Regions from separate parts of the Centipeda sp. (in: firmicutes) genome, predicted to be linked through region 1. Evidence: riboswitches for the same ligand, from Rfam matches in the RefSeq annotation. Region 1 holds a riboswitch; each other region holds the start of a gene.
What was found. A riboswitch is a leader RNA that binds a small molecule or an ion and turns the genes downstream of it on or off. The one in region 1 is predicted to bind cobalamin.

Region 1 (3,131 bases):
TTCCAGCTCTCAGCAAGCCACGGCGTCGCGTTCATCTTCTCGTCGAACTTGACAAGCGTCTCGCCCATGCCGTAGCGCATAACAACCCAGCTGAAATAGTTCTCGGTCGGCTCAAGCGTATCCGCGAAGTTCGTCACACCGACCTTCAGCGTCGTCTTGTCCCCTGCCGACTGACCACCGCCACAGCCCGTCAGGAGTGCAGCTGCCATACAGCCTGTCAGTAGAGCTGTCAGCCATCTTTTTTTCTTTCCCATTTTTTCCTCCTTTAATTTGCCTTGCGCGGGTCCATAATATCCCGCAGACTATCTCCCCATAGATTAAAGATTGCAACCACAGAAGCAATTGCAAGTCCTGGGAAAATCATAAGCCAGGGTGCCGTCTGAATCAGCTGACGTCCCTCATTCAGCATGAGCCCCCACTCCGGTGTCGGCGGCTGTGCGCCAAATCCGAGGAAGGAGAGACCTGCAAGTTCCATCATGAGTGCGCCGATGTCAAGTGCGGCGGTCACAATGATGATCGGTATGATATTCGGCAGGATATGCCGACGAATCATCGCAATCGGGCGTGTTCCGCTCGTAATCGCTGCAGAGAGATAGTCCTGCTGTTTTACCTTGAGGGTCAGGCTGCGCGCAAGACGCGCATACTTTGTCCAGCCCACGATAACAACGGCGAGAACTGCGTTGACTGCACTGCCGCCGAGCACACCTGCAATTGCAATGGCAAGGACGATGCCAGGAAATGCAAGGAACACGTCGGTCAGACGCATGATGGCATTGTCAACCTTGCCGCCGACATAGGCAGAGATCACACCGATCAATGTCCCAAGACCACCCGAAATAATCACAACGATCAGTGCCATCGTGATAGAGATGCGTGCACCATAGAGGATACGCGTAAAGATATCGCGTCCGAGCTTGTCTGTGCCGAAGTAATGCTCAGCGGATGGCGGCAGAAGTGAATTCTGAATCTGCGACTCATACGGATCGTATGACGAGATCAGCGGCGCACAGATAGCGACAAGCACAATCAGCAGGATGATGCCTGTATAGATACGAAACAGCAGTTGATCCCGCGTCATGACTTCGCCCCCTTCCTGAGCCTCGGATCAAGATACGCATAGGATATATCAACGATGAGATTCACAAACATATAGAGCGTTGCAATCCAGAGGACGAAGCCCTGCAGGAGCGGATAGTCGCGCATTTCGATCGCACGCACAGCAACGCGTCCGATGCCCGGCCACGAAAAGACAATCTCAATGACGGCAACGCCGCCGAGCAGCCAGCCAATGGCAAGGCCCAGCAGTGTGATGAGCGGCAGGAAGGCATTCGGCAGAACGTGTCGCCAGAGGATGCGCTGCATCGACATGCCGCGTGCCTTGAGACCTATAACGTAGTCCTGTCCGAGCTCCTCAAGCACTGCCGTACGTACCTGCCGCGTATACTTCGACGATAGCAGGATGGCAAGTGTAAAGGCAGGGAGAATCATACGATCAAGGCTGACTTCTCCGCCTGCAATCGGGAAAAGCCCTAACTTCAGACCGAACACATAGAGCAGAATAAGTCCTACCCAGAAGCTCGGCATGGAGACACCGAGAAAGGTGAAGAATCGTATGACTTGATCCGGCCATCGATTCCGGTACAGTGCCGAAATCACTCCTGCCGGAATGGAGATCAAGAGCATCATCACCACTGCCGTGCCTGCAAGCAGCAGTGTTCCTGGAAGATTCTGCAGCAGTTTTTCCTGCACTGGCATTTTTGCCGAGTAGGAACGCCCCATATCCCCGTGTACCACACCGTTCAGCCAACTGAGATACTGTTCGTGGAACGGTCGATCCAGCCCCAGCTCGTGGCGGGTCTGCTCAATTGTCTCCTGTGAGACAATCGTATCGCCTGTCTCGAGAATTGCATCCACAGGATCGCCCGGTGCAATGAATGTCAGACTGAACGTCAGAAAACTGACCCCCAGCAGAGTAATGATCATCTGCCCCAGACGCATCAGGATTGCTTTTGCACTCAACTCCCCAACTCCTTTGTTGTCATTTGCAAAATAAAACTTCCTGTCTCTTTTGAGACAGGAAGAAGAATGCACACAAAAAACAACGACCTTGCAACACTCCCCCAGTGCTGAAAATCGTGCATCCATCTCCCCATCTCTCGTGAGTCCATCAATGAATCTTATTGCGAGCAGGCTTTCCGGCTCATAGATCAGCGCGTTCTTCCGCCTTCCCAAGATGTTTATTTACACCCCAGTGACTTTTTACAGGCACAGGCTCTGCGCCTGTGGAAGACCACTCCCTATTTACGGCTGCGGGACAGCATGGGCATTCCACCCATTTTCCTCTCATCGCTCAACAGAATGCGTACAAAGTAATACTCATCCGTCGACACTCGCAACGTCATATATTCAGTTTTCAACATAAGTCCAAACGTAGTATATCCATATTAGATATACTTGTCAAGACACCTATTTCAGATTATTGTATTTGGACAGCCAGAAAGTCCCTTGTACTTCATCTTGATTTTTTCTTAACATGGATTCAATGCATGCTTGGAATTTCTTTCATGATATACCTTGCGCAGGAGTATGGCTGCACAGATGGCGCGCATACTCTGATCGAGTGCCAGTGAAAGCCATGCACCCTCAAGTCCCATATTGTACTTACAGAGGAAAATATAGGTGATAATTGGCCGCAGTACCGTTATGCTAATAAAGGAATAGGCTGCTACCTGTGTTGTCTTTCCGCTTGCACGCAGAATACCGGCACAGACCATCTGGTACGCCTCGGGAAAACTGACCGCTGCGACGTATGCGATAATCAGGCTGCCAAGAGGAAGGAGAGCTGCATCACGTGCATAGACGGCAAAGATTTCCTCACGCAGTAAGAAGGTTATGAGGAATACAATGATGGAGAAAATCAGACCCCAACGCATCCCTGTCCAGAGATAGCGGCGCCATTCATTCTGCTTGTGGCTGTCTCTGTTGTGTCCGGCGAGAACCGTGCTTGCCTTTCCCATCCCATTGCAGAAGCTGTAATAGAAATCACAGAAGTTCATTGCAATTGCATGGATGGCATACGGAATCGTCCCCAGTTCCGCAACCATGCGGGTATAGACGACCATGCCGATGCG
Region 2 (3,131 bases), on a different contig from region 1:
TCCTGTACCCAGTCCTTATTTGTTCCAGTCGGATTCTGTATTTCCGGATTGGACACAGCCCCCCCAAGCGTCAGACTCCACGCATCATTAAAGCGCTTTGCATACTCTAACTCAATCCCTGTATTGCGGAACTGTCCCGTATTGACTGCATAATGCGTATCTGTCGCCCTATCATAGCGCCAGCCGATTTTATTCTTCATATCCATGTGATATACGGCGGCCTTCCACGTATCATTACCGCGACGAATCTTGACCCCCGTTTCGTATGTCCAACCGTTCTCCGGCTTTAGACCAGTCGGGTTAAAATTATTATAGCGGAAGCTATCGTCTACCGTCGGCATCTGGAATGCCTTGCCGACGTTGATATACCAAGCTGTATTCCGATCAAATTGATAGTTCGTCTGGAACTGTGGCACGAAGACCCGTTGATCCTCCTCAGGATCGTTGATGAACTCTCCGCGCAGCCCAAGCGTAAAGTTAAACTTCGGCGTGAATTGTTTGCTGTACGAAGCATAAAGGGAGTTGCCCGTGCGCACAGCAGAACGCTTTTTGGCAGGCGTATCAATTGCCTCACGCTTGTAGGAATAGCCCAGCACCAGAGAGTCTTTTTTCAGCTTCCAAGTCTTCTGTACGTCGAGGATCTGACCGTCCATGGTCGCATTGCCGTCATTCTTCTTGTTGGCAAGATAGTCGTATCCATCAACCTTACGGTAGTTGTAACCAAGAACTGCATGGATTCCATTATCCTTGCCCTGATAGACGAGACTTGCCGTATGGCGGAGATCATTATAGCGATAGTTGTATTTCGTTCCCTCGGGGACAAGTGCCGTCTTCGAGGCATTCTTTTTATAACGAATCCCACCACGCGTGATGTCGGCGTCCATATAGTTGTAGTTGAAGGACAGTTCATCCGTGAGCTGGGCAATCAAGCCGACACGGTTTTTCTTTCCCTTGCCGACCCACCAGTCAACCCAAGAGATCTTATCCATCCCAAACCCATTCGAGTGTGGAAGATCCTTCGACCACTCACGGCTCACATCGACCATGATACGGTCACCTACGTAGGTTGCCTCACTCTTCTTGAAATAGTTTCCAACGGTCTGACTGAGTTTGAATTCCGATTCCTGTTCGGTCGGTTGTTTCAAGATGATGTTCACAACGCCGCCCATCGCCTCAGCACCGTAAAGCGTTGACGCTGCACCCTTGACAATCTCGATGCGCTCGACCATGTTCGCCGGGATGTTCTCCGTGCTCGGGTAGTTCTTGAGATTCATCGGCACGCCGTTCACCATGACGAGGGTTCCGCGGTCATAGCCGCGTAATGTGAGACGCCCCGCAGCAAGCCCGAAGTCCTGCCCCGCCTCGCCGTAGGATGTGCTCGTTGATCCGATCTGCTGGTCGATGGCTTCGAATACGTTGCGGTAGCCGGCCTTCTCGATTTCCTTCGCCGTGATGATCGTTGTCGTTGCCGGCGTGTCGAGATCGCGCTTCTCACGGCGCTGTGCCGTAACAACCGTATCGGTAAGCGCGTGTGTCTCCTCGGATGGGGCATCTGCACTTTCTGCAGCATATGCCGTTCCGACAAAACTTGCTCCCGCAAATGCCGCAAGCACCGCCAGCGTCCACTTCTTCTCTCTTGTCATATCCTATGTCACCTTTCTTCTGCAACGCACTCCATGCGCCGTAATCATATTTTGAAAACTTTTAGGTATAGGGGTAAACAAAAAGCCCCTTCCTGCAACAGCAGAAAAGGGCTCATAGGCTCTCAATCAAAGGGTCTCAAAGCGGCATAAAACAGCACGCAAATCCCCATCCCCATCACTCGCAGGTCAAACGGCGATTGTCAATCAGGCAGTTCTCCTGGCTCCAGTTCATCGCAGACCTGCGCCTTCCCAAGGGAACTCCCCCAGTGACGTTATCGGAAATGACAGTACATTTCCATGCAGGCTTGCTCACTGATACAGTGGCGGGACCGCTCCGGCTTATGGAGATGACTCCTTACCGGATTTTCTATTAAACACAAAGTACCTGATCCAATTCCTATAAAGTTTTCGCAATGCTAAAGATAACATTGGAGGAAGTACTTGTCAATACGAGAAATAGATATTTTACGAATTCTCTCAATATGTGAGATTATTTTTCCAGCAGATAGAGATAGTCGCCGTATCCCTCCGTCTCCATCTCCTCCTTTGGAATGAAGCGCAGGGAGGCACTGTTGATGCAGTAGCGCAGACCGCCCGTCGCTGCAGGGCCATCATCAAAGACGTGTCCGAGGTGCGCGCCGCTGCCCGCCGCCGTGACCTCTGTGCGCACCATGCCGTAGGAGCGATCCTCGTGCTCGGCGATGAGTGCGCTGTCAATCGGGCGCGAAAATGCCGGCCAACCGCAGCCGGAATCATATTTGTCCGTTGAGATAAAGAGCGGCTCGCCCGTCGTGATGTCACAGTAAATTCCTTCGCGGAATTCATGATCATATTCGTTGCGGAACGCGGGCTCGGTCGCTTTCTGTTGCGTAACGGCGTATTGAATCCCGGTCAGACGCTCCTTGAGTTCGGCATCCGAGGGTTTTACAAAGGTGCGTGCCGGATGCTTCCCCGTCCGCTCCGCAGCAGCGCGTTTCTCGCGCATCTGCGCGATGAGGGCAGGCGAGATATGGCAGTAGCCATTCGGATTTTTCTCAAGATACTCCTGATGCTCCTCCTCGGCACGGTAGAAGTTCACGATCGCTCCCGTCTCAATCGCGACGGGCTTTCCAATACGCTTCTCAAGGGCATCGAGGGAGGCTTGTATCACACGGGCATCATCGCTTTCACTGCCGTCCGCATTTGGCACATAGTAGATGCCCGAACGGTACTGCCGCCCAACATCATTCCCCTGCCGATCCACTGCCGTCGGGTCGATGGAGTCATAAAAAGCGGTGAGAATCTCGTCAAGGGAAACGACGCGCGGATCATAGACAACATGAACCGCCTCCGCATGACCACTGCCGCTGCACACGGCACGATAGGAGGGATGTGAGGTCATACCGTTCGCATAACCACTCTCGACAGAGATCACACCATATACGAGGTCAACATAGAGCTCCGTCCCCCAAAAGCAGCCACCCGCAAGATAGATTTCCTTCTGACCGT
Region 3 (3,131 bases), on a different contig from region 1:
GCAATAATATCATGCTTTCCAAGCGACTTTGCATATTGCAGCTCTATTCCGCTGTTTTCCTCACGGTGCCAGTCCGTAACAGGCGAAACGCCGCCCGTCTTGGCTACCCATTCATCCATCGCCTTTTTATCCCCACCAGGGAACGGTGCCAGATGTTCCTTCATCCACGCATACATTTGCTCATAAGTAGTTCCCATCGGGAACGTATTGTTGTATTCATCATAGCCTACACCGGCGCCATTTCCGCCGCCGCCACCAAACAGGGAGAATTGGAATGCACCTCGTCCCCTATAAATGTGGTTCTGATAATAGGCGCGAACAAAGCTCTCCATTCCCTTATCTTTATTGAAAGTATATACCAAATCCCAGTCGTTATTGTTAAAGTCGTTGGAGATGTCATACATATATCGTGTCAGATAGATATTGTGATACCCCGGCTGACGCTGATCCGTCCACCACTGTCCCTTTTCTGTGAGCTTGTGGTTCGAATCATAGCGCCCCACGACGACCTCGAATAAAATGCGATACCAATCTCTTTCATTCCAATACTTTGCACTCGGTGTTGCAACGGGATAACCATCCCGTCCGCTTTTGTGGTTATACCATAATTTCAAGTTATGCTTTTTGTCAAAATCCTTATCAATTCTAATATTTGCACCGTCTTCTTTATAACGAGAACCCGGCAGACGAATGATATCTCCCGTCTGTCCATCCTTGAATTCTGTATCACCGGACATTGTGCGATTCATCGAAACAAAATAATGCAGGGAGTTATCATTATCCAGAGAGCCGGAGTAGCTAAATGAATAATTGTGCTTATTCCACGACCCGCTTGCCAAATCAATCGTCCCAACTGTGCTGTAGCCCCCCTTACGTGTGATGATATTGATCACACCGCCAGTTGCATCCGGTCCGTAAGCTGAGGCGCCGGATCCCTTGATCACTTCGATCTTTTCGATATTTTCCATATTCGTGACCTGATCGAGATTGACGCCCGTGGATTTTGTACCGCGCCGGCTCGAATCACTGATCCGTTGACTCGCAGCATTGTCAACGCGGCGTCCATCGACCAGAATAATGACGCGCGAATCACCATTGATCAGAACGCCGTTGTTATACGCTACGTATCCATACTCACCGCCGCGATACCCGGGATTCTGGAAGGTCACGCCGGGAATCCGCTTAATCGCCTCTGTCACATCCGTATAATGCCGCTTCTCAATCTCTTCCCTTGTAATGACCTTGACATCGCCGCCCGTGCGGTAGTAGGACTGTTCTGTTACCGTATCATTGAACTGGTTGACTGTCTGTTCTACCTCAACAACAATGTTATCAATCGTATAATGCTGAAGATTTTCATCATATCCTGCATGCGCTAAGTTCTGTCCCAAGCCTGTGCCGACAATCGCTGCCAGAATCGACAGAGTAAGATGCCTTTTTTTCATAAAGATTTTCCCCCTCTTAATGGGCAGTATTTCCCTCTCCCATTATGTCCGCTACCACACTCTCTATTGGCAATGAGAAAATCACCTCAGGATTTGTGTTGATGACCCCCTCATATCCAAACGTAACATCCAGACAGATTTGTTCATGAAAAGCGCAAACAAAAAGCCTTCTTGCTCTCCGGCAAAAAGGCATACGAAACACATAAAAATAATCGTGCCTTCCTGTCTCTCGCAGGGACGATACAGCGTTCCAATCGGGCAGTTCTTCTGGCTCTGCATCCTCGTCTTCCTCGCCTTCCCGGTTTCCCAGTGACGTATTGAGGTCGACTCTGCATTACAGCTGCGGGACAGCGCAGGTCTTTCACCTGCTTCTCTATTAAGTGCAACGCACACCCGATTAGCAAAGTATTCAATTGTGATTTTATTCCCAAAATCCTCCTGTAGATTATCATAGAATAAATAAAACGTCAAGGAAATTTAATCGAAATCAATGTATTTTAGGAATCGCTGATAAAATGAAGTCTGCCAGATTGGCGTAGATTTTTCGTCCGAACAAGGAGGCAAACTGGACGCATAGCCAAAGCTATGTGGAGGATCGAGGGCACAGTGCGGGCAAAAAAGATGCGTCAAGATGGCGTGGCTGAATTTATCAGTGCTTCCTTAAATGCACCGCATACGAGTTCCGCGAGATAATGTGCCGACGGCGCGAGCGCATTCAGATCAACCCGAAAGTTCGGATTGTGGAGCGCGGGGGAAAGCCCCGTGCCGACGAGGACGAACATCCCCGGTACTTTCTCCTGATAGAAGGCAAAGTCCTCACCACCGAGCGACTTTGGTGCGGGAACTACATTCAGATTGCGTTCCTTTGCTTTTTCCTCTGCATACGCCGCCCAAAAGCCATCGTTGAGCGTTGCCGGCGGACCTTCATACCAGTCCGTCTCTACCGTCGCGCCATACGCCGCCGCCAACTGCTCCGCAAGCGCACAGACACGCCCTCGGATGCGTGCCCGATCCTGCGCATCCATGCTGCGCGTCGTCCCCTCGATGAGAGCCTCCTCAGGAATGACATTCCACGTATTCCCCGCCTCGATATGCGTGACACTCACAAGCCCTGCGGAGAACGGATTGAGATTGCGTGCGACAACCGTCTGTACCGACTGCACAAATGCTGCCGCCAGCGGAATCGGATCCACCCCCGCCTCGGGATGTGCGGCGTGTGTCCCCTTGCCGCGAAAGCGGAACACAAAGCGATCCACCGCCGCCATCACCGCACCTGCCGTGATGCCGACCGTGCCTACCTCGAGGAGCGGCGATGCGTGCAGCCCGAAGATTGCCGCAACATCCTGCAGAGCCCCCGCCTCGATGAGTACCTTCGCCCCGCCCGGAGCCTCCTCTGCGGGCTGGAAGAAGATGCGCACACGTCCCGCGAGCTTCGCCTCACGCTGCTTGAGCAGCAACGCTGCACCGAGCACCGCAGCAATGTGAAAATCGTGCCCACAGGCGTGCATACGCCTTGCATGCTCCGAGCGATACCGTAGATCCGTCTGTTCCTCGATGGGCAGCGCGTCGATATCACTGCGCAGGGCAACGATGGTCTCACCTGCGCCGACATCCGCAACAAGCCCCGTCTTGAGCGGCAGATCCAGAATACGGATTCCCGCACGTTCCAAGGATGCACGGATGCGC
Region 4 (3,131 bases), on a different contig from region 1:
CCCCATGCCCTGTCCGCGCTCACCCGCACGCAGCTGACCGAGATCGAGCTGATTGTTGACGAAATACGGCATCTGAACCGTCGCAATCCAAAGATAGGGGATATCGACCTTCGGCCCTGTCATGCCATCCCACTGTGCCGCACGGAACTCGCGCAGCATCTCCTCATCGGTCGCAGCGGCAAGTGCCCGATCGATATGCACATCAACCGTCGGGTTGCGATACATGGCAGAGTTGTTGATGACATTCACCCCGACCTGCGAGGAATGGAAATAATTGTAGATCACTTGCGGCGTATAGTCGCCGCCCGCCCATACCGTCGGGATGTTGCGCGCTATCTTGCGGGCCTCCGACCATGGCGTCGACTTTGCGATGATGTTGATGCCGAGCTTCTTCGCATCCTGTGCAAGCGCCACCGCTGTATTGTAGCGCTGCAGGTCATTGGAACGGCCATTGATGACGAATTCCGCCTTCTGACCGTTCTTCTCGCGAATGCCGTCGCCGTCCGTATCCACCCAGCCCGCAGCCTCAAGGATCTTCACTGCTTCGTCCACGCGGTTGTCCGATTCCTGCAAATCGTTATTCGCCCAAGAAAGAGCTTCCGCAAAATTCATCGTCGGCTTTCCGAAGCCGCCGAGCGCATTCTCGATGATCGTCTTGCGGTCGATGCCGATGTTCAGTGCCTGGCGGATGGCAGGATCGCTCGTCACATTGTTGCCGACCAGCATGCCGTTTTCGTCATGCTCCGGCTCCTGCGGCATATTGACGCAGAAGCTGTCGATGGTGTCCATCACTACCAATTTCATATTCGGCACGCTTGCCGCCGCAAATTCGGGCGGTGCAAAGACGAGATCGACCTGTCCGGACTGCGCTGCTGCAAGCACAGCATCATTGCCCAGATTCAGCGCCGTCACCTTTTTCAGCTTCGGCTTTTCTCCGTAATAATATTCGTTCGGCTCCATCACAAGCTGCTGTTCCTTTTGGAACGAGACGACCTTCCAGGGACCGCTGCCGACCGGCGCCGTCGCATACCCTTCTTTATAGGCGTGCTTCGGCACAATGCCGAGGGATGCCGCCGTTTCGAGGAAAACAGACCACGGGCGTGACAGCTTGAACTCCACCTGCGTCGGGGACAGGGCGCGCACCGACTCCATCGCGGTCAGATCCACGGCGCTGGCCGCCTTCTTCGCCGTTTCGTAGGTAAAGACGACATCCTCTGCCGTCAGCGGCTGACCGTCAGAGAATTTCGCATCATCCCGGATCGTAAAGGTATACTTCAGCCCATCCTCTGAACGTTCAACGTTTGTAGCCAGCTCCTTGATGAGCTGATTCTTTTCATCATGTCCCATCAATGCGCTGTGGAACGGATCCGGCCCCCAGAGACCCCATCCCATCGTCGGATCGAAACCCTCGCCTACCATATACTTGCCGACCGAGATCACGATTTCGCCCTTCTCTGCGCGCTCGTTTTTCGCCTGATCCGCGCCTCCGCAGCCGACGGTGAGCATCATCATCGCCGCCAGCAGAAACATACAAAGTTTCCTCACTGTCATGCCTCCTCGCATATAACACCCAATACTCACAGCATACCTTCCTCCAGACAATCCTATCATTCTGCGCCTTCCATCCACCTCCTTCCATCACTTTCGCCCAGACATATAAAAAGCCTCTTTGCTAAAGAGCAAAAAGGCGCACGAAACACGAGCCACGCCTTCCTGTCTCTCGCAGGAATAATAACAGCGCTTCGATCGGGCAGTTCTTCTGGCTCTGCATCCTCGTCTTCCTCGCCTTCCCAGTTTCCCAGTGACATCATGAGGTCGACTCTGCATTACAGCTGCGGAACAGCGCAGGTCTTTCACCTGCTTCTCTATTAAGCGCAGCGCGCACCCGATCGGCAAAATATGGAATTATGATTTTAACGAGATTCGGGTTCAGCCTATCATACAATCTACAGGATGTCAATATGAAATGCGATTACTTATTAAGGAAGCACTGATAAATTCAGCCACGCCATCTTGATGTATCTTTTTTGCCCGCACTGTGTCGACAAATCCTCCACATAGTCCTTGCTATGCGTCCGGTTTGTCTCCTTGTTCGGACAAAAAATCTACGCCAATCTGACGGACTTCATTTTATCAGCGATTCCTTAAGAGACTTGATGCCCATATTTCATTCTTTTGAAAAATTCCCTTGACAGATTTTCGATCCCTTGTTATAATTCATTTTGTCGTTTGGACATGAGCGGCGAACAAATGGGGTTATAGCTCAGTTGGTTAGAGTGTCTCGTTGACATCGAGGAGGTCACAAGTTCGAATCTTGTTAACCCCACCATTTAATTTTTCATCCGCAAGTGTGCGGATTTTTTCATCTCAGGCTCACTTAGCTCAGTTGGTAGAGCATCTCCGTCACATGGAGGGGGTCGGGGGTTCGAATCCCTCAGTGAGCACCATTGTATATAACAGCCGTCCCGTGTGGGCGGTTTTTTTGTGCTTTCTTTTCCCCTATGCTATAATGGTAGCAAACAAAACGCTATTGGGGAGGTATATCATGTCAATCAAGGAAATTCGCCCAACGGATCTGACCGACAATGTATTCAAACTGATTGGTCAAGATTGGATGCTGGTCAGTGCAGTGCACGATGGAAAGACCAACGGAATGACGGCTTCATGGGGTGGTCTTGGCATCCTCTGGGCGCGTCCCGTCGCCTATATTTTCATTCGTCCGACACGCTACACGAAGGAGTTTGTCGATGCCTCAGATGGTATGACTCTCTCGATCTTTGAGCAGAAATACAAGCCCATGATGCAGTATTTTGGAACCGTATCGGGGCGCAACGAGGATAAGATCGCAAAGCAGGGGCTTACGCTGAAGGAACACGGTGCTTATACGTACTTTGAGGAGGCGCGTCTCACTCTGCTCACGAAAAAACTCTATGCGCAGCCGTTGGATAAGTCCTTCTTCACATATGCCGCTGTCAATGAACGAGAGGATTTCCCAAATACCTACTATCCGGAACATGACTATCACACAATGTATATTGCGGAGATCGAGAATGTCCTGATCAAGGAGTAAGTATGGCAACCAAAGACAAGGAAAATGCCGCGCGCATCCTTGCGCAGACAAGCCTCGCGCA

Region 2: another riboswitch for cobalamin. It lies ahead of ACO6BQ_RS03905 (TonB-dependent receptor plug domain-containing protein); the one in region 1 lies ahead of nikB (nickel ABC transporter permease).
Region 3: another riboswitch for cobalamin. It lies ahead of ACO6BQ_RS02120 (TonB-dependent receptor domain-containing protein); the one in region 1 lies ahead of nikB (nickel ABC transporter permease).
Region 4: another riboswitch for cobalamin. It lies ahead of ACO6BQ_RS02090 (ABC transporter substrate-binding protein); the one in region 1 lies ahead of nikB (nickel ABC transporter permease).

What each region holds. Positions count from the first base shown of each region.
Region 1 covers NZ_DBHIVL010000011.1:15,812-18,942, forward strand. Annotated here, with positions in the region: gene ACO6BQ_RS03165 (ABC transporter substrate-binding protein) at 1-254, opposite strand, end outside; gene nikC (nickel transporter permease) at 266-1,078, opposite strand; gene nikB (nickel ABC transporter permease) at 1,075-2,019, opposite strand; cobalamin riboswitch at 2,169-2,407, opposite strand; gene ACO6BQ_RS03180 (MATE family efflux transporter) at 2,529-3,131, opposite strand, start outside.
Region 2 covers NZ_DBHIVL010000015.1:15,497-18,627, forward strand. Annotated here, with positions in the region: gene ACO6BQ_RS03905 (TonB-dependent receptor plug domain-containing protein) at 1-1,643, opposite strand, end outside; cobalamin riboswitch at 1,834-2,047, opposite strand; gene msrB (peptide-methionine (R)-S-oxide reductase MsrB) at 2,134-3,131, opposite strand, start outside.
Region 3 covers NZ_DBHIVL010000006.1:32,934-36,064, reverse strand. Annotated here, with positions in the region: gene ACO6BQ_RS02120 (TonB-dependent receptor domain-containing protein) at 1-1,445, opposite strand, end outside; cobalamin riboswitch at 1,686-1,857, opposite strand; gene ACO6BQ_RS02115 (amidohydrolase) at 2,072-3,131, opposite strand, start outside.
Region 4 covers NZ_DBHIVL010000006.1:26,060-29,190, reverse strand. Annotated here, with positions in the region: gene ACO6BQ_RS02090 (ABC transporter substrate-binding protein) at 1-1,551, opposite strand, end outside; cobalamin riboswitch at 1,733-1,904, opposite strand; gene ACO6BQ_RS02085 (secretion protein HlyD) at 1,980-2,105, opposite strand; tRNA gene ACO6BQ_RS02080 (tRNA-Val) at 2,253-2,329, shown strand; tRNA gene ACO6BQ_RS02075 (tRNA-Val) at 2,372-2,447, shown strand; gene ACO6BQ_RS02070 (flavin reductase) at 2,546-3,070, shown strand; gene ACO6BQ_RS02065 (Crp/Fnr family transcriptional regulator) at 3,073-3,131, shown strand, end outside.